DNA from 3 places in the Romboutsia sp. 1001713B170131_170501_G6 genome. Region 3 is predicted to be linked to each of the others. Evidence: riboswitches for the same ligand, from Rfam matches in the RefSeq annotation. Region 3 holds a riboswitch; each other region holds the start of a gene.
What was found. Region 3 has a riboswitch for cobalamin ahead of I4U89_RS11360 (BMP family lipoprotein). Riboswitches for the same ligand answer to the same signal wherever they lie in the genome.
Positions count from the first base shown of each region.

Region 1: it holds a riboswitch for cobalamin, as region 3 does, so the genes downstream of both, I4U89_RS03895 (energy-coupling factor ABC transporter permease) here and I4U89_RS11360 (BMP family lipoprotein) in region 3, are expected to answer to the same signal.
Region 2: it holds a riboswitch for cobalamin, as region 3 does, so the genes downstream of both, I4U89_RS14790 (cobyric acid synthase) here and I4U89_RS11360 (BMP family lipoprotein) in region 3, are expected to answer to the same signal.

Region 1 is NZ_JADPFC010000001.1:779,260-785,613, reverse strand. Features, by position in the region: gene I4U89_RS03915 (hypothetical protein) at 1-454, opposite strand, end outside; gene I4U89_RS03910 (ABC-2 transporter permease) at 465-1,106, opposite strand; gene I4U89_RS03905 (ABC transporter ATP-binding protein) at 1,108-1,935, opposite strand; gene I4U89_RS03900 (GntR family transcriptional regulator) at 1,937-2,311, opposite strand; cobalamin riboswitch at 2,509-2,687, shown strand; gene I4U89_RS03895 (energy-coupling factor ABC transporter permease) at 3,016-3,744, shown strand; gene I4U89_RS03890 (energy-coupling factor ABC transporter substrate-binding protein) at 3,728-4,027, shown strand; gene cbiQ (cobalt ECF transporter T component CbiQ) at 4,028-4,708, shown strand; gene I4U89_RS03880 (energy-coupling factor ABC transporter ATP-binding protein) at 4,718-5,530, shown strand; gene I4U89_RS03875 (hypothetical protein) at 5,594-6,061, opposite strand; gene I4U89_RS03870 (hypothetical protein) at 6,291-6,354, shown strand, end outside.
Region 2 is NZ_JADPFC010000014.1:3,292-9,645, forward strand. Features, by position in the region: gene cobT (nicotinate-nucleotide--dimethylbenzimidazole phosphoribosyltransferase) at 1-651, shown strand, start outside; gene cobU (bifunctional adenosylcobinamide kinase/adenosylcobinamide-phosphate guanylyltransferase) at 674-1,234, shown strand; gene cobS (adenosylcobinamide-GDP ribazoletransferase) at 1,237-1,995, shown strand; gene I4U89_RS14785 (histidine phosphatase family protein) at 2,018-2,626, shown strand; cobalamin riboswitch at 2,631-2,805, shown strand; gene I4U89_RS14790 (cobyric acid synthase) at 3,201-4,748, shown strand; gene I4U89_RS14795 (cobyrinate a,c-diamide synthase) at 4,770-6,158, shown strand; gene cbiB (adenosylcobinamide-phosphate synthase CbiB) at 6,160-6,354, shown strand, end outside.
Region 3 is NZ_JADPFC010000005.1:3,772-10,125, reverse strand. Features, by position in the region: gene I4U89_RS11370 (M18 family aminopeptidase) at 1-750, opposite strand, end outside; gene I4U89_RS11365 (ATP-dependent helicase) at 990-3,212, opposite strand; gene I4U89_RS11360 (BMP family lipoprotein) at 3,502-4,524, opposite strand; cobalamin riboswitch at 5,012-5,192, opposite strand; gene I4U89_RS11355 (VWA domain-containing protein) at 5,329-6,354, opposite strand, start outside.

The sequences.
Region 1 (6,354 bases), on a different contig from region 3:
AACTTACATTGTAGTTTATTATAGGATTTTTTATATTAAATACCTTTTCATCTAAACTAAGTCCCTTTGGTATCTTAAATACTATATCTTCACTTTCACCTGCTTCTATACCCATCTTATGATCTTCTTCAAACCAATCTTCTTCACGACCTACAATTCTTACATCACTTGGAGTTACTCCATTAAATTTTTCCATAAATTCTTCTGTATGATCAAATGAAAGCTCCATATCATACAGACTAGCTATATCTTTTGTGTTATTAGTTATCTTTATAGTTAATATATGGCTATATTTATCTTCTTTATAATTTTTAAATTCTATTTTTAGTCTTTCTTCAAAATCATCATCATAAGAGTAATCATTTATATCCTTAACATAAAATACACTAAATCCTATTAAAAGTATTATAGGTATTAATACTATAGTACTTGCCTTTATAAACTTTTTATTCATATTGTCCCCCTTAAAGTGCTACTTCTTTTTTATTGTATATTTTAGTAGATATATACATAGATACTATATAAATAACTACACAAACGCCACTTATAATAAGTAACTTAGGATCACTTATAATTAAATTTTCTTGTCCCTCTATATGTATATCAGCTCTTGGCTTTAGTGTTATATATAAGCTAGATACAAGTATAATACCCATTACTAAATTTATAGGTATATAAGATTTTTTGTATCCATATTTAAACATTATAGGAAATGATACAGATACTAGTATAAGTAATATATTTAAAATACTTAACATTGTTTGAGTGTACATTAAATCTATATAAAATATATGTTTTAATATTTTTGAATAAAAATAAGTAAATAATATAGATAATACTATAATTAATGTAGATACTATATACTTACTATACACTATATCTCCTTTATCTATTGGCATACTATTAAAAAAGTACTCACAATTATTAGCTTCATCTAAGTAAAAACTTCTGAATATAAATATATAGCTTAAAAACAATGGTATAGCTACACTAGATAATCCCATTAATATAGATGAAAATATAAAAAGTCCTGCTACTAACTTTATAATAGTTTTAGCATCTGTCATAAAACATGCCCTTAAATCTTTTTTTATAATGTTAATCATTTTAATCTCTCCCCATAAAATATATAATATCTTCTATCGTTGCTATACTTATATTGTTTGTCATATCATATCCATTTTCTATAAATAGGCCTTGACTATAATAATTATTATCTTCTCTTTTTATAAAATCTATATTACTATCATCTAATTCTTTTTTACTTCCCTTTATTACCTTGTAATTTTCTTTTATATATTCACTACTTTCGCTTAATACTAATTTCCCATTTTTTATAAGTGTTATATAATCTGCACATTGTTCTAAATCAGTTAATATATGTGTTGAAAATATAGCACATTTATCTCCACTTTCTAATTCTTCTTGAATTATATTTATCATTTCTTTTCTAAATATTGGATCAAGCCCACTACTTGGCTCATCAAGCACTAATAACTTAGCATTATGACTTAGCGCATTTGCTAGCATTAGCTTTATACTTTGCCCTTTTGATAAGTTTCTTATTTTAGTGTTTTTATCTATATTAAATTTCTCTAAGTAATTATTAAATTTATTATTATCAAAGTTTTTATAGAAACTTTTAACTATATTTTTAAAATCTTTAACCTTAAGATGTTCATAAAAATATAATTCATCATATACAAATCCTACTTCTTCTTTAAATTTTTTTAAGTTTTTTCTTATATCTTCTCCCATATAATATATATTTCCACTATCCACATTTAGTAAATTCATTATTAGTTTTATAATAGTAGTTTTTCCACTACCATTGTGACCCATAAGCCCCATAATATATCCCTTTTTTAATTCAAAAGATATATCTTCTAGCTTAAATTTACCAAAGTCTTTACTCACCTTTTCTAGTCTTAACATATTACTCCCCCTCGTATAGACTCTCTAATATTTCTATTAATTCACTTTTTGATAAACCCATCATTTTAGATAGATTTATAGATTCTTCTAATTTTTCTTCTATTTCTCTTATTTTAGCTTCATACACTAGTTCTTTATTAAAAGAAGATACATAACATCCTTTACCTGGTACGGTGTTTATAAGCCCTAGTTTTTCTAATTCTTCATAAGCTCTTTTAGTAGTTATAAAACTTATCCCTAAATCTTTAGCTAATGCTCTTATGGATGGTAGAGCTTTTCCTTCTTCTAAAGTACCATTTAATATGTTTTTCTTTATATGATTTACTATTTGCATATATATAGGTAGGTCAGAAGTATTTGAAATTATTATGTTCATTTTATCTCCTTTCTGTATAATATGTATATACTGTATATATACATATTATACAGTTAGTTTATACTTAGTCAATAAATTTTGAATAAATATTATTTTTTAATCTAGATGTTTTAAGGTTTAATTAAAATTTTTAATTTTTTTTGAAAAAAATAGAGGAATATAATAAAAGTTGTAGTATTATATAAACATGTGATAAATTAAAAATTTGTATTTTAGGTTTTTTTATAAAATTAATAGGGAAAGAGGTTAAATTCCTCTGCAGCCCCCGCTACTGTAAAGCTGATGAAACTTTCAAAAACCACTGTAATTTTTTACGGGAAGGGAAAGTAGTAAGATGAAGCTAAGCCAGGAGACCTGCCTATAATACTCAAATTATATTCTTCGGGGTGAAGGAAAATAATAAAAAATAATACCTTATTTTTAATAAACATAGGTATTAATTAAAAAGTTATTTTAATCCTAATCCAATGATTAGGATTTTTTAATTCGTAATGAACTCTATTTAATTTTAAATATGTAGTTTTAAATCACTTAATTTTAAGTGTCTTAACTATATATCTAATCAATTGATCTAATTTTAAATTATGAATAATATGAATTTTAAACACCAAGTTAAAACAAATCAAATTTCGTCTTTACCCATTATATACTTATCTTAATTTGTCACATAAAAATTTAATAAACTTTGAAAGTGAGGTATAAAGATGAATTTTTTACCACTATCGTTAGTAGCAGGTGTGCTACTTATCATTTTAAACCCAGTAAGTGCTAGTGCTATGCATATTATGGAGGGTTATTTACCCGCAAAATGGTCTATACTTTGGACAATAGTATTTATTCCATTTTTCATATATGGGTTAAAATCTATTAATACCATAGTAAAACAAGATCCTAAAAAGAAGGTTTTATTAGCCTTAGCAGGGGCTTTTGTATTTGTGTTATCAGCACTAAAAATACCGTCTTTAACAGGTAGTTGTTCACATCCTACAGGAGTAGGACTTGGTGCAATATTATTTGGACCAGCTGTTATGGCAGTAATAGGAACAATAGCTTTATTATTCCAAGCATTATTACTTGCACATGGAGGATTAACTACTTTAGGTGCTAATGCATTTTCAATGGCAATAGTTGGACCAATAGTATCCTATTTAATATTTAAATTTTGCAGAAAAAGAAATGTAAGTATTGGTATGAGTGTATTTTTAGCAGCAGCCTTAGGCGATTTGGCTACATATACAATAACAGCAACTCAATTGGCACTAGCCTTCCCTGACCCTAGTGGAGGAGTTATGATGTCTTTAGTTAAGTTTTTAGGAGTATTTTTCACGACTCAAATACCAATAGCTATAGCAGAAGGATTATTAACTACTTTAGTATATAACTTAATAACACAAAATGAAGAAGGAGTTGAAATTAATGAGTACAAATTCTAAAACTAAAAACAAACTTAGAAATAAAAATTTAATATTATTAGCTTTAACCATAATACTTATAATAACTCCTTTATTATTAAATTCATCAGCTGAATATGGTGGTGCTGATGGAGAGGCAGAGGGCCTAATAACAGAGATAAATCCGGATTATAAACCTTGGTTTAGTAGCTTATACGAGCCACCTAGTGGAGAAATAGAGAGCTTACTATTCTCTACACAAGCAGCTATAGGAGCTGGATTTATAGGCTACTATCTAGGAAGAAAAAAAGGTGAAAAAAAATAAATGCTTGAAATTGACAAGTGTGCATATACAAATGCTTTAAGAAATACTAATCCTATGGTTAAATTAATTATTAGCTTTATAGCTTTAACTCTTTCTGTAATTACAAACAATGTAATACTCCATTTGTTGATAATGTTGATAGTAAGTATTTTAATCATTTTTCTAGCAAAAGTTAATATTAAACTATATATAAAATGTTTAAAGATACCTATATATTTTTTAATTATAGGAACTATACTTAATATGATTAATATATCCTTAGAAAATCAAAGCTTTATATTTAATATCAAAGTTTTTAACTTATATATAGGAATAACTTTATTTTCAATTGAAAGCTCTCTATATATATTACTAAGGGCTATAAGTTCAGTTATATCTATTTATTTTTTAATACTTACTACACCATTTAATCAATTAATAATTATATTAAAAAAATTACATATCCCAGATACATTAGTAGAACTTATGGTTTTGACATATAGATTCATATTCATATTTTTAGAAGAAATAAAGGATATTTATAAATCTCAAGAATTAAGATTTGGTTATATAAATCTAAAAAATTCTTATAACTCAACTGCTCTACTTATAAAAATCTTATTCTTTAGAATGATGAGAAAATATGAAGATATGAGTATAACCTTAGATATGAAGTTGTATGATGGGAAATTTCATATATAGGAGAATATCATGTTTAAGGTAAATAATTTAACATACAAATATGAAAAAGAAAATAAAGCAATAAACAATATAAGTCTAGATTTTTCAAAAGGAAATATGATCGGGATAATTGGAGCTAATGGTTCTGGTAAGTCTACTTTGTTTATGAATCTAGTAGGTATATTAAAGCCTTCTGAAGGAAATATATTTTATAATAATAAAGAGCTTTCTTATAAAAAGAAAGATTTGTACAATTTAAGAAAAGAAGTAGGTATAGTATTTCAAGATCCAGATAAGCAAATATTTTATTCAAGAGTATATGATGATGTTGCTTTTTCACTAAGAAATATAGGTGTACCCGAAGATAGAATAAAGGAAAAAGTAAAAAATGCATTAAAATTAGTCAATGCTTTAGATCTAATAGATAAACCAGTACACTTTTTAAGTTATGGTCAGAAAAAAAGAGTAGCTATAGCTTCTGTTATAGCTATGGAAAATAAAGTGGTTCTTTTAGATGAACCAACAGCAGGACTTGACCCTAAAAGCACAAAAGCTATAGTAAATATTTTAAAAAATTTATGCGATAAGGGAATTAAAGTAGTTATTTCAAGTCATGATATGGATTTAATATATGAGATTTGTGATTATATATATGTTTTAAATAAAGGTAGTATTGTTATTGAAGGTAATTGTATGGAAGTTTTTAAAGAAGCTGAAACTATTGAAAAAGTAGGATTAAATATTCCTTGGCTTGTAAAAGTTCATAAGAATATGAATTTGCCTCTATTTAAAAAGGAAATAGATTTATATAATTACTTTAATCAATATGTAAACAATAGCTAACCTTTATTGTTATAAAATAATAAAAATGCTAGATAAGGTATATTACTCTATCTAGCATTTTTATTATTTTATATTTTTTTCTATGGTATTTACTATATACTCCTTATTAAAAGTAAAGTACTTAACTAGCCCATCATAAAACATATAAGAAATATTTAACATACCTTGGATATTTTCTAAGCTTTTATCAAACTCTTCTTTGCTTAAGTATCCAACTATATAACTTATAAGCTTTTCAACTAAGCTATTAGCAATTATAGCCACATCTTTATTGTCTTTAAGTTCTAATTGAACATAAGGTATTAGACTTGTGTAAGTAGCTATCTCGCCTACTTCTCTTTCATCACAATTTTTTATATTTTCTTTTGTTTCTTTTTTTAATTCTTCATCCATTGGTATAAAATTTACTAAATCACATATAACACTACAAACATAGTTATTTAAATTTGCTTCACTATCTTTAGTCATCCTTTTGAAAATATTTTTATCAGAATCATTTAATATGTAATTGTTTAAATCTACTAATTTCATATTTGCCTCCATAAATTTATTATAATAAGTTTATCATACACAATTGTTATTTATTTTACAAGTTTTACAAAGCCATCGTCAAAATGGACAAATCAAACTTTTTATTATTAAAACATAAGTTAATAATAACTATTTTTAATTTGTTTAAGTATATAATTTAATGTTTTATAGATTATTTTTTTATCTTTTGTCAATAATCTAATTATAATATATTCTTAGGAGGAATTATATGGATGACTATATAAATTATCTAGAAAAAAACTTAAATTTATATGACTATACATTAATAAAAA
Region 2 (6,354 bases), on a different contig from region 3:
TCTACATCTAATATGGCTAAGGGACCTGCAATGAGTAGAGATGAAGCTATAAAATCCATAGAAATAGGGATAGAAGCAGCAAATGAGTGCATAGATAATGGTTATACGCTTATAGGAATAGGTGAAATGGGTATATGTAACACTACTCCAAGTAGTGCTATAATATCTGTAATAGATGGATGTGATCCAGCAGAAGTTACAGGAATGGGAGCAGGACTTAAGAAAGATAGAATAAAGCATAAAGCTGATACTATAAGGAAAGCTATAGAATTAAACAAACCAAATAGAGAAGATGCTATAGATATATTATCAAAGGTTGGTGGATTTGAGATAGGTTCTATGGCAGGAGTAATATTAGCATGTAGTGCTAGAAATGTTCCTGTTGTATTAGATGGATTTATATCTTATGCAGCTGCTCTTTTAGCCTATACTATAAATCCAAAAACTAGGGAATATATGATAGCATCTCATACATCAGCAGAGCCAGGTACACAAAAAGCACTAGATATGCTAAACTTAAGTACTGTATTAAATATGGATATGAGATTAGGAGAAGGTAGTGGTGCAGCACTTGCATTTAATATAATTGAAGCATCAAATTATACATATACAAATATGGCAACATTTGACGAGATAGACATGGGAAGATAGAAAAAGCAATAAGGAGAAAAGTATGAGCAAAGTTATACTAGTAACTGGTGGAGCAAGATCAGGAAAAAGTAGTTTTGCAGAACAATTATGTAAAGATAGAAATAACAATACTGCATATATTGCAACATCAATACCCTTTGATGATGAGATGAAAGATAGGGTAAAAAAACATAAGGAAAGTAGACCACAAAATTGGAAAACATATGAAATATACAAGGATATATATTCTATAATTGAGGATATATCCAAATCTCACAAAACAGTTATATTAGATTGTGTAACTTTATTAGTGAATAATTTGATGTTCACACATGATATAGATATTGAAAATGCAACACAAGATGAGATAAATGAATTAGAAAAGTACATAAAAGAGCAAGTTAATAAACTGATAGAAGAGATAAGAAAAACCGAACTTTATTTTGTTGCTGTTACTAATGAATTAGGAATGGCAGTAGTTCCTGCTAATAAACTTAGTAGAGTATATACGGATATAGTAGGTAGAATAAATCAACAAATAGCAGCTCAAAGTGACGAAGTCTATTTTGTAGTTAGTTCAATACCTATGAAAATTAAAGGATAGCTATGAAAAGATTTATATCAATACTTCAGTTTATGACTAGAATTCCAATAAATATAGATGTAGGATTTGATGATGAATTTCATAAAACTATAACATATTTTCCACTAGTAGGGTTTGTATTAGGTATTTTATTATTTATAATTGGTGCTGTATCAAACATATTATTTGATCCATTTATAACATCAATATTAGTAACCTTAGGTTCTGTTATATTGACAGGGGGATTACATATTGATGGACTAGGAGATACATTTGATGCTATATATAGTTATAGGGATAAGGAAAAAATGCTAGAAATAATGAAAGATTCAAGACTTGGGACAAATTCATTATTAGCTATAGTATTTTTAATTTTACTTAAGATAGGCTTTATATATAGCTTAATAAACAATAATTTAATGTGGACTGTAATATTTATGCCTGTTATAGGTAGACTTGGAGTAATAAGATTAACTTACAAAACTGTTTCACCAAGAGAAAAAGGAATGGGAAACTTATTTATAGGTAAGGCTACTACATCAATGTTTTTAACTGCTATATTATATACAATGGCATTAATTATAATAGTAGCTAAGTTTATATTTAAATCATCAATAACATTACCTATACTGGTATCTATAATAGTTGTTATTTTATTTAATCAATTATTCAAAAATCATATATACAAAAAAATTGATGGAGTTACAGGAGATATATTAGGGTGTAGTATAGAACTTGGAGAAGTTATATATTTACTTTACATATATCTTATAATAGGGTAACCTTAAAAGAGGTGATACTATAATGACTAAATTAATTTTAGTAAGACATGCATTGACTATAGATAATCAAAGTAAAAGATTATCAGGTCATATAGACAGTGTAGTTAGTGAATTTGGAATTAAGCAAATAGAGAAATTAACCAAATATTTAGATGGTATACATATAGATAAGATATACACAACAACATCTTCAAGAACAAAAGATACTGTAAGAGATGTTGCAAAGAAAAAAGGGATAGAAATAATAGAAAAAGAAACATTGAAAGAAATTAGTTTTGGGGATTTTGAGGGGATTACTTTTGATGACATAAAAAAGAATTATCCAGAAGAATTTAACTCTATGATAGAAAAAGGATATGAGTATAGATATCCAAATGGTGAAAGTCTTATTGACTCATTTATAAGAGTATCAAATGAGATTAAAGAAATCATAAGTATGGATAAAGACAAAACAATACTTATATGTTCTCATGGTGGAACTATAAGGAATATAATAAGTTATTTAATATCAGGAAGCCACAAATACCATTGGAATTTTAAAATAGATAATGCATCAGTAAGTATTCTAGAAGTAGAAGATGGATTTGCAGTCATAGATAGCCTAAATAACACAAATTTTATAAATAATTAAAATCAAATAGTATATTAACTTAGGTTCTACAAGATTAATAGGGAAAAAGGTTAGAAGCCTTTGCAGCCCCCGCTACTGTAATATTGACGAAACTACAATTTGCCACTGTCCTTTGGATGGGAAGGAGTAGGAGTAGGATGAAATTGAGCCAGGATACCTGCCTAAATTAATTAATTATAAAATCTCCGGGGTGAGGGATTTTTATTCAGATAAAATATAGCTATCGCTTTTAAAGTATGTACCTATAGGCAAACATCAGAGTATATGCATATTAGTAGATAAATTATACTTTATTAAAACTTAAATTATAAAAAATTTATTATGAAATCTACATATTAATCATAAATATTTTAAGTATATTTTAGATTATTACAATAGGATTTAGTATGATATAGTTTAAGCATATAATGAAGATTAAATAGTTATATTTTATTACATGCTATATTGTTTAATATGTTACAACACATATGAGACAGGTATATATCATTAGCATTAGAATAAAAGCCTTAACTCTTAAGAGTTAAGGCTTTTTTGATTATAAGGAAATCAAATTAAGTGATATAAGGAGAATCTTATGGGAAAAAAGATAATGTTACAAGGTACAGCATCAAATGTTGGTAAAAGTATATTAACAGCTGGTTTATGTAGGATTTTCAAACAAGATGGATATAGTGTGGCACCATTTAAATCTCAGAATATGGCGTTAAACTCTTTTATAACAAAAGAAGGTTTAGAAATGGGAAGAGCACAAGTATTTCAGGCAGAAGCTTGTGGAATAGAACCAATTGCTGATATGAATCCAATACTTCTAAAACCATCAGGCAATCATAGATGTCAAGTTATAGTAAGAGGAAAAGTTAAAGATGATATATCATCATCAGAATACCATGATTATAAACCAATACTTGCTAAAGAACTAAAAACTATATTTAATCAATTTAGTGAGAACTATGATGTGGTTGTTATGGAGGGGGCAGGTAGTACAGCAGAAATAAACTTAAGGGAACATGATATTGCTAACATGGGTATGGCAGAGATCGCAGATGCTCCTGTAATAATAGTGGGGGATATCGATAGAGGTGGAGTTTTCGCATCACTAGCAGGTACGATGCTTTTATTAAGTGAAGAGGAAAGAAAAAGAGTTAAAGGTGTAATAATAAATAAATTTAGAGGAAGAAAAGAGCTTTTATATGATGGCATAAAAATGCTTGAAGAAATAATAAAGGTTCCTGTTCTAGGAGTAGTGCCTTATAGTGATATAAAAATAGAAGATGAAGACAGTGTAACAACTAGATTTAAAACTAAAATGAAAAAAAGTGATATACATATAGAAATAATTAGAACGCCCCATATGTCTAATTTCACAGATTTTAATATATTTGAGACTCAAGAAGATGTAAGTATTAGATATGTAGATCATGGAGAGGCTCTTTCAAATCCAGATATGATAATACTTCCTGGAAGTAAAAGTACTATAGATGACCTTAAGTATATAAGAGAAAGTGGTCTAGAGGAGCAAATAAAAGATTTACATAAAAAAGGAAAGTTAGTATTTGGGATATGTGGTGGATATCAAATGTTAGGGAAGAAATTAAAAGACCCATATCATGTAGAAGGACAAATTGAAGAAATAAATGGGATAGGACTTTTAGATATAGAAACTACATTTGAAAAAGAAAAAACAACTACACAAGTGGATGCCACTATATGTAAACATTTAAATGGATATATGTCAAATCTATCAGGAATGAAAGTAAAAGGTTATGAAATTCATATGGGGATAAGTGATATAGGCAAAGAGGTAGAGCATTTAAATATAATAAATAATAAACTAGGAGAAGATGTTAATTATTTAGAAGGTAGTGTAAATAAAGAAGGTAATGTAGTAGGAACTTATTTACATGGAATATTTGATGAGATAGATTTTACTAGAGCTTTATTAAATAATATCAGAGAAGAAAAATGTCTTGAAAGAATAGATACTAAAGTAACTTCTTTTGAAGCTTTTAAGCAAAAGGAATATGATAGATTGGCTGATTTACTAAGAGAACATTTAGATATAGAGAAGATATATAAAATAATGGAAGAACATGAAGAAGAAATACAAATGATACAAAAATAAAATGATGGTTAGGTGAAATATATGAAAAAAATCTTAATCGCAGGAACTAATAGTGGAGTAGGAAAAACAACAATATCTTTAGGTATAATGCAAGCACTTACAAAAAGAAGTATGAAAGTTCAACCATATAAAGTTGGACCTGATTATATAGATCCATCATACCATACATTTATAACAGGTAGAGATTCAAGAAATCTAGATTCATATATGTTAGATGATGAAAAAATTAAGTATGTATTTAATTCTGCATCTAAAGATGCAGATATATCAGTGATTGAAGGTGTTATGGGTCTTTATGATGGAATAGGAATCGATTTAGATAATTGTACAAGCTCTCATACATCGAAGATACTAAAAGCACCAGTTATACTAGTTATAAATGGAAGAGCCATGGCAGCATCTAGTGCAGCTATGGTACTTGGATACAAGGAACTTGATAAAGATGTAAATATAAAAGGTGTAATAGTAAATAACGTAAAAACTAAGACTCACTACGAAATAATTAAAAAAGCAATTGAAACATATTGTGGGATAGAGGTCTTAGGATACTTCCCACCTAATGATGAATTTTCATTGGAGTCAAGACACTTGGGTTTAGTTCCAAGCGTAGAAATTGATTCACTAAAAAATAAATTTAGTAATTTAGCAGATGAAATAGAAAAATATATAAATATAGATAGAATAATAGAAATTGCTGAAACAGAAGAAGTTAGTAGCAGTTTTAATTTAAAAGATTTTATAAAGGAAAATAAGATTGAAGATAAAACAATAGCTATAGCTTATGATAAAGCATTTAATTTTTACTACAAAGAAAATATAGAATTATTAAAAGAACTAGGGCTAAATATAAAATACTTTAGTCCACTAGAAGATGAAAAAGTACCACAATCAGATTACATATATATAGGTGGAGGATTTCCAGAAATATTTGCAAAAGAAATAGAATCAAATAAAAGTATGAGAAGTTCTATAAAAGAAGCTCATACAAATAAAATTCCTATATATGCTGAATGTGGTGGGCTCATGTATCTAGGGGAAAAACTAATAGACCAAAATAATAGTGAATACGATATGGTAGGAATATTTAGTGGAGTTAGCAAGATGACAAAATCATTAAAGAGATTTGGATATTGTTATGGAGAGTCTAAAATAGATACAATTTTATCTAAAAAAGGTGAGGTTATAAAAGGACATGAATTCCACCATTCTATATTTGAAACTAATGAGGAATGTGCTTATACAATGAGAAAAGAAAGAGACAAGAAAGTAGTGGATGAATGGGAAGGTGGATATAGCAAAGATAAAACTTTAGCAACATATTTACATACTCATTTTTACAATAACTTAGATTGTATAAAAAATTTCTTAAATAGTGGATGTAAAGACTATTTAGAAAGAGGAAACAATTAATATGAATATATTATCTATTTATATAGGATACATAATAGATTTAATAGTAGGAGATCCATATTCATTTCCTCACCCGGTTAGATATATTGGTAAATTAATAAAGAAAACTGAAAGTATAATAAGAAAAAAAGCTAAGAGTGATAAAGATTTAAAAATAGGCGGATTTTTCTTATGGCTTATAGTAGTAGGTATAACG
Region 3 (6,354 bases):
AAGTGCATGTAAACTAGCATGTACCATTGACAAATTATCTAATCTACTTGTTGATATAAACTCCTCATTAGGACCCATTAAAGAACCTTTTTCATATTCATATAAGAATAAATCAAAGTCTACTATCTCTTCTTTATTTATTTCTAGTGACTTACTTATTTCATTTAATAAGAAGTTATCTTTTTCCAAACTTTCATTTATAAGACCTACTAAAGGTAACATATCCTTTTGCTTATTTAGTGCATATCCATCATTTACCCCTTTATTTAAATGAATAGCTGCATTTGGTATTATACATATTGGTTTATTTATATTTACCATTTTTTCTACTGGCTTTAATATACTTTCTCCATTTAATACAACTCTTCCAGCTATGGCTAAAGGTCTATCTAACCAAGTATTTAATATTGGTCCCCCATAGCATTCAGTATTTAATTTTAAGTATGTACCTTCAGAACACATTTCAGCATTTGGCTTTATTCTAAATGTAGGTGAATCAGTATGAGAACCTATTATTCTAAATCCTTCTTTTTCTATGTTATTAGAGTTAACCTCAAAGGCTATTATTGCAGAAGAATTTTTTGTTACATAATACTTCCCATTTGCCTCTATGTTCCATATATCATCTAATTTTAATTCTTTAAAGTTATTATCCTCTAAAAGCTTTATAGATGTTTCTACTGCTTGAAATGATGTTGGACTTTTATAAATAAAATCTATTAAATCTTTAGCAAATCTCTTTTGTTCCATTTTGTAGCCTCCCTAGTAAATGTAAATTTGTGTATTTCTACATTATAAATATATTATAATACTAATTTTACCAATCTTAAACAGAGTATTTTAATCTTTAAAGTAAAGATTTACTATATTTACATTTATCATTAGCTTAGTGAGTTCTAATGTATTATATAGTTAACCTTAAGTTTTCTAGCTGTATATTATTTACATAAAAATAAAGGATATATAAATATACCCTTTATTTTTATTTACTATAATACATCTAATGTTGTGTATTCTTTATTTATTTTTTTAATTCCTTGTTCTTTAAATGCTATTGTAACATCAGAACCCATCATACCAACAACAGTTCCTTCTCCAAATTTTGGATGATGTACTTTTGCTCCTAGCTTTATATCGTCTATATCAGTTTCTTTTTTAGTATCTTTTATAGTTGCATTTACTTTTTTGGCAACTGTAGACTTATTCATATTGTTCATATATTTTTGTTTATACTTATCTAATACATTGTAATTAGCCTTTGAATAAGTTAATTCTTTTTCTACTTTGTTAAGTTTCTCGATACATTGTTCTGGTAATTCTTCCATAAATCTAGATGCTATTGATGGGTTGGTCTTTCCATATAAAGTTCTTCTTTGAGTTAATGTCATATAAAGAACTTCTTTTGCTCTTGTTATACCAACATAGCAAAGTCTTCTTTCTTCTTCTATATCTGAATCACTCATTGACCTTACTGCTCTAGATATTGGGAATAATCCTTCTTCCATACCAATTAAGAATACCACAGGAAACTCTAATCCTTTTGATGTGTGTATAGTCATTAATGATACTTTTTCTATCTCTTCATCTTCACTAGATTCAGATGAAAGTGCAACACCTGTTAAGAATGTTTGTAAATCTTTTTCTTCGCTACTTTGCTCAAATTCTAATGCTATAGATATAAACTCTTTTAGGTTATCGATTCTATCTTGAGCTTCTTCACTTTTGTCCTTAGATAGCTCATCTATATACCCTGTAGTCTCTAATACTTTTTCTATAAGCTTACTTACAGGATATACTTCTTTTATGGTTCTAAGAGTTCCTATTGTATCGACAAATCCATTTATGCTATTTTTAGCCTTAGTTGATATATCTGAATTTGTATCTATGTCTATTAGTACAGAGTACATACTCTCTTGCTTTAAACTAGCTCTATCTTCTATTTTTTCTATAGTTCTAAGACCTATACCTCTTCTAGGTACGTTTATTATTCTTTTTAAAGATATATCATCTTGAGGGTTTTGTATAACCTTTAAGTATGCTAGTAAATCTTTTATTTCTTTTCTTTCATAGAATTTTGTTCCACCATATATGTTATATGGTATTTGACTTCTATTAAGTGCATCCTCTACTGGACGAGCTTGAGCATTTGCTCTATAAAGTACAGCAAAATCTTTATAAGTTCTACCTTGCTCTCTTGCTATTTTAGCTATCATATCTGCAACGAAATCAGACTCACTTATTTCATTTTCAGATAGTTGTATCTTTATTAGTTCTCCTTCTTTTTTCTCACTCCAAAGTTTCTTTCTTTTTCTTTCTATATTATTAGATATAACAGTGTTTGCTGCGTCTAGTATAACCTGAGTAGATCTATAGTTTTGTTCTAGCTTAACAACATGAACATCATCGTAGTCTCTTTCAAACTCAAGTATATTTCTTATATCAGCACCTCTCCATCCATATATACTTTGGTCATCATCTCCAACAACACATATATTTTGATGTTCTCTTGCTAATAATTTTATTAATTCATATTGAGCTTTACTTGTATCTTGATACTCATCTACCATTATATATTTAAATCTGCTTCTATAAAATTCTAAAACTTCTTCTTCAGATTTTAAAAGTTCTACTGTCTTATATATTAAATCATCAAAATCTAGGGCACTATTTCTTTTTAAACGATCTTGATATAGTGCATATACATCTGCAATCTTACTCATTCTATTATCGTGTCTATGCATATCTTTAAATTGTGCTGGGCTATACAGCTTATCTTTAGCCCCTGATATTGTACTTATTATTACTTTAGGTTCAAATACTTTATCACTTAAATTTAATTCTTTTAAACAGTCCTTTACTAAGGTAACTTGGTCAGCACTATCATATATAACAAAACTTCTATTGTATCCGATTCTATTTATATCTTTTCTTAGTATACGTACACAGCAAGAGTGGAAAGTACTTATCCACATTTCCTTTGTATCCGTTCCTAAAGTTTCTTCTACTCTCTCTCTCATTTCATTAGCAGCTTTATTTGTAAATGTTATTGCTAATATATTTGGTGCTTGTACACCTTTATCTTCTATAAGATGTGCTATTCTTGTTGTTAAAACTCTAGTCTTCCCTGACCCAGCTCCAGCTAGTATAAGTACCGGTCCTTCTGTTTTTTCTACAGCTTCTCTCTGGGCAGGATTTAATGTATCTAAATTCATAATTTTCCTCCTGTCGCTATTCCTATAACTATATTTTAATCTATAATAAATATTTATTCAAACTTTAAATCAATCCTATATTTTGATAATCTCCATAATCTAATCATTCTAAAATAGATATTATAAAAATATAATTTATTTATTAAGTGAACTTATACTATATCATACTTTATATTATCCTTGTATTTTATTTAAAATAAATAGGCTATCTAAAAATAATAATTCTTACAAATTATGCTTTCTTAAGTTGCAAGTTATTATTTTAAATAGCCATTTTATATCTTATGTATTATTTTACTTCTAATTTTCCTTCTATTATATCTTCTGCTTTTTTATTAACATAATCAATTATTTCTTTAGGTACATTCTTACCAGTACTTGGTGCTATTCCAACTGCCTCTTCTTTTAATCCATAAACTACGGCTTTCCCACCTTCTAATTTTCCTTCTTTTATCTTTGATATTGTATCAAAAACACCAATATCAACTCTTTTCATAGCTGAAGTTATTACATTGTCAGGAGCTAGATTATTTTGGTCCATGTCTACTCCTATAGCATATTTATCTTTTTCTTTAGCTGACTCTATTGCACCAGTTCCAACACCACCTGCAGCTGAAAATATTACATCTACTTTATTATTATACATTTGATTAGCTATAGATTTACCTAAGCTAGCATCATCAAAGGAATTTGCATATTGAGATAAATACTCTGCATCTTTATTTTCCGATTTTACTCCAGCTTTAAATCCCTCTTCAAATCTAGTTATATTTGGTATTTCCATACCACCTATAAATCCAACTTTATTAGTTTCGCTCATCTTAGCTGCTATTATGCCTACTAAATATGCCGCTTCTCTTTCATCAAAAGTCATACATATCATATTGTCTGGTATTTCTTGTCCTTCTTCTTCATAATTATGATCAATTATTACAAACTTTCTATCTGGATAAAGCTTTGCTGCATTTAACATTGGTTCTGCTGTTGTATACCCCACACCTATAATTACATCACGTTCTTGGTCTATAAAGGTTTCTATATTAGGTGCATAATCTGCATCTTGGTTGGATTCTAAGTATGAGCCATCTATGCCTAGTTCTGATTTTGCTTTTTCTAGTCCTTCTAATGATGATTGATTAAAGCTTTGGTCATTAGCCCCTCCTTCTCCAAGCACTATTCCTACAGAAAACTTTTCTTCACCACCTTTAGAATTTTTATCCTCTTCTTTTGAATCATTGCTACACCCAACCATACCTAGTGACATGATTCCCACTATTATTGTAGATATTAATCTCTTCTTTAACTTTAACATATACTAAATCTCCCCCTGATAAATTATGTTTACATTTAAATTGTATTATATGTCTTTACACATGTAAACTATTTATGTTAAATAAAAAATTCACTTCACTTATGATTCATGTGTTTTTTTAAATATTTATTATATTTTCATACCAATTAATGTATTTTATCAGTGTGAATTATCGACAGCTTTATCCTTAATATCAAATTATTATATATAAAAAATAAGCCCTTAAATATAATAAGGGCTTTTTAAGCATAAAGCTTTAGATATAAAATTTATATTAAATTTAGGCTTAAGGCAAATTAATTTTTAAGACTTATACATTATAAATCTCTTTTAAATGCATACTATATCATACATCTTAATCTTATATACTTTTTTTATATAAAACTTTAGATTTTTTACAATTAAAAAGCCTAATCCATAGGGATTAGACTTTATCTACATAAATAACTATATAAGTAGCTTAAAGACATTCTCCATCCCCGAAGAAATCACTTAATATTATTAGGCAGGTCTCCTGACTTAGCTTCATTTTACTCTTTCTCCTTCCCGTAATCTAATATTACAGTGGTTATAGAAATTTCATCAGCATTACAGTAGCGGGGGCTGTAGAGGATTTTAACCTCTTTCCCTATTAATCTTCTTTTAAGAACCTATAATATATATTTTTTTCTATATTACATTATATTCGTTATATATTTTTATATTCCTTTTATTTTTTTAAATTTTTTCTTATTATTAACTTATTTAATCTTGTCTATATATAATTATATTCTATACGTACTTTTATATTCACTTTTATTTTATTTAATTTCTTATTATCTTCTTTAAATACATGGAAACCACATCAGAGAATCTTTGAATGTCTTTAGTATATATAAAGTCCTTACCATATATGATTTTTTCTATTTCTAAATCTATTTCATTTCCTGTAAATACTCCTAGCACCATTATTCCCTTTTGCCTAGCTTTTCTTACTTCTGATGCAGTATCCTTTGCTCCAACCATACCTTTGTAAGACATTTCTCCTCTTATACTTCTTTCTCTATCTTTGCCTATCTTTACATCATTTGGCCTTCCATCACTTAATACAATTAATATTTTATTTTCTTCTTCTCTTTCTAATAAACCTTCACAAATAGATTTTATAGCTAGTCCATCTCTATTATTACCAGCACAAAAATATTCAAATATATTCTCGTTATTGGTTATTTTATCTTCATAATCTCTAAATCTTTTTAGTATAGTGTAATCCATAAGACTTGAAAACCCCATAACTCTATTTGGTATACCAACTTTAGTTAAGGCTGTTGATATTATATATGCTTGTATAGCTACATTAGCTTGGTTCCTAGTTTGAGACCCACTAGAATCTAAAAGTATATCTATTACATATCTACCCTTTTCATTTTCAATATCTTTATAGAAAATTTTGTTATTATTACTTCTAGTTGCTCTCCATGCTCTATTTGCATATATGGTTCCACTATCACAAAAAATTCTACCTTTCTCATTTTCTTCTACTAATATTTTCAATAGAGTTTCCTTTAATTTTAATATATTTCTTTTATATATTTTTATGTTTTCTCTAAATTTACGAGTATTATTTTCTTTTTGTCTAGTCGCATATTTAATCTGGGCTATATTACTACATTCACTTCTTAATACGCCATCAGTAAAATGTACTCTACATCCCTCATGAACTCCTCTACAACTTTTACTTTCTATTTTTTTTAATTCTAAATCACTTATATATGATTTTCCATAATAATGCTCTATTTTTTTATATATTTTATCTAAGGTTTCTTCATCAACGTATAAAATATTATTAGA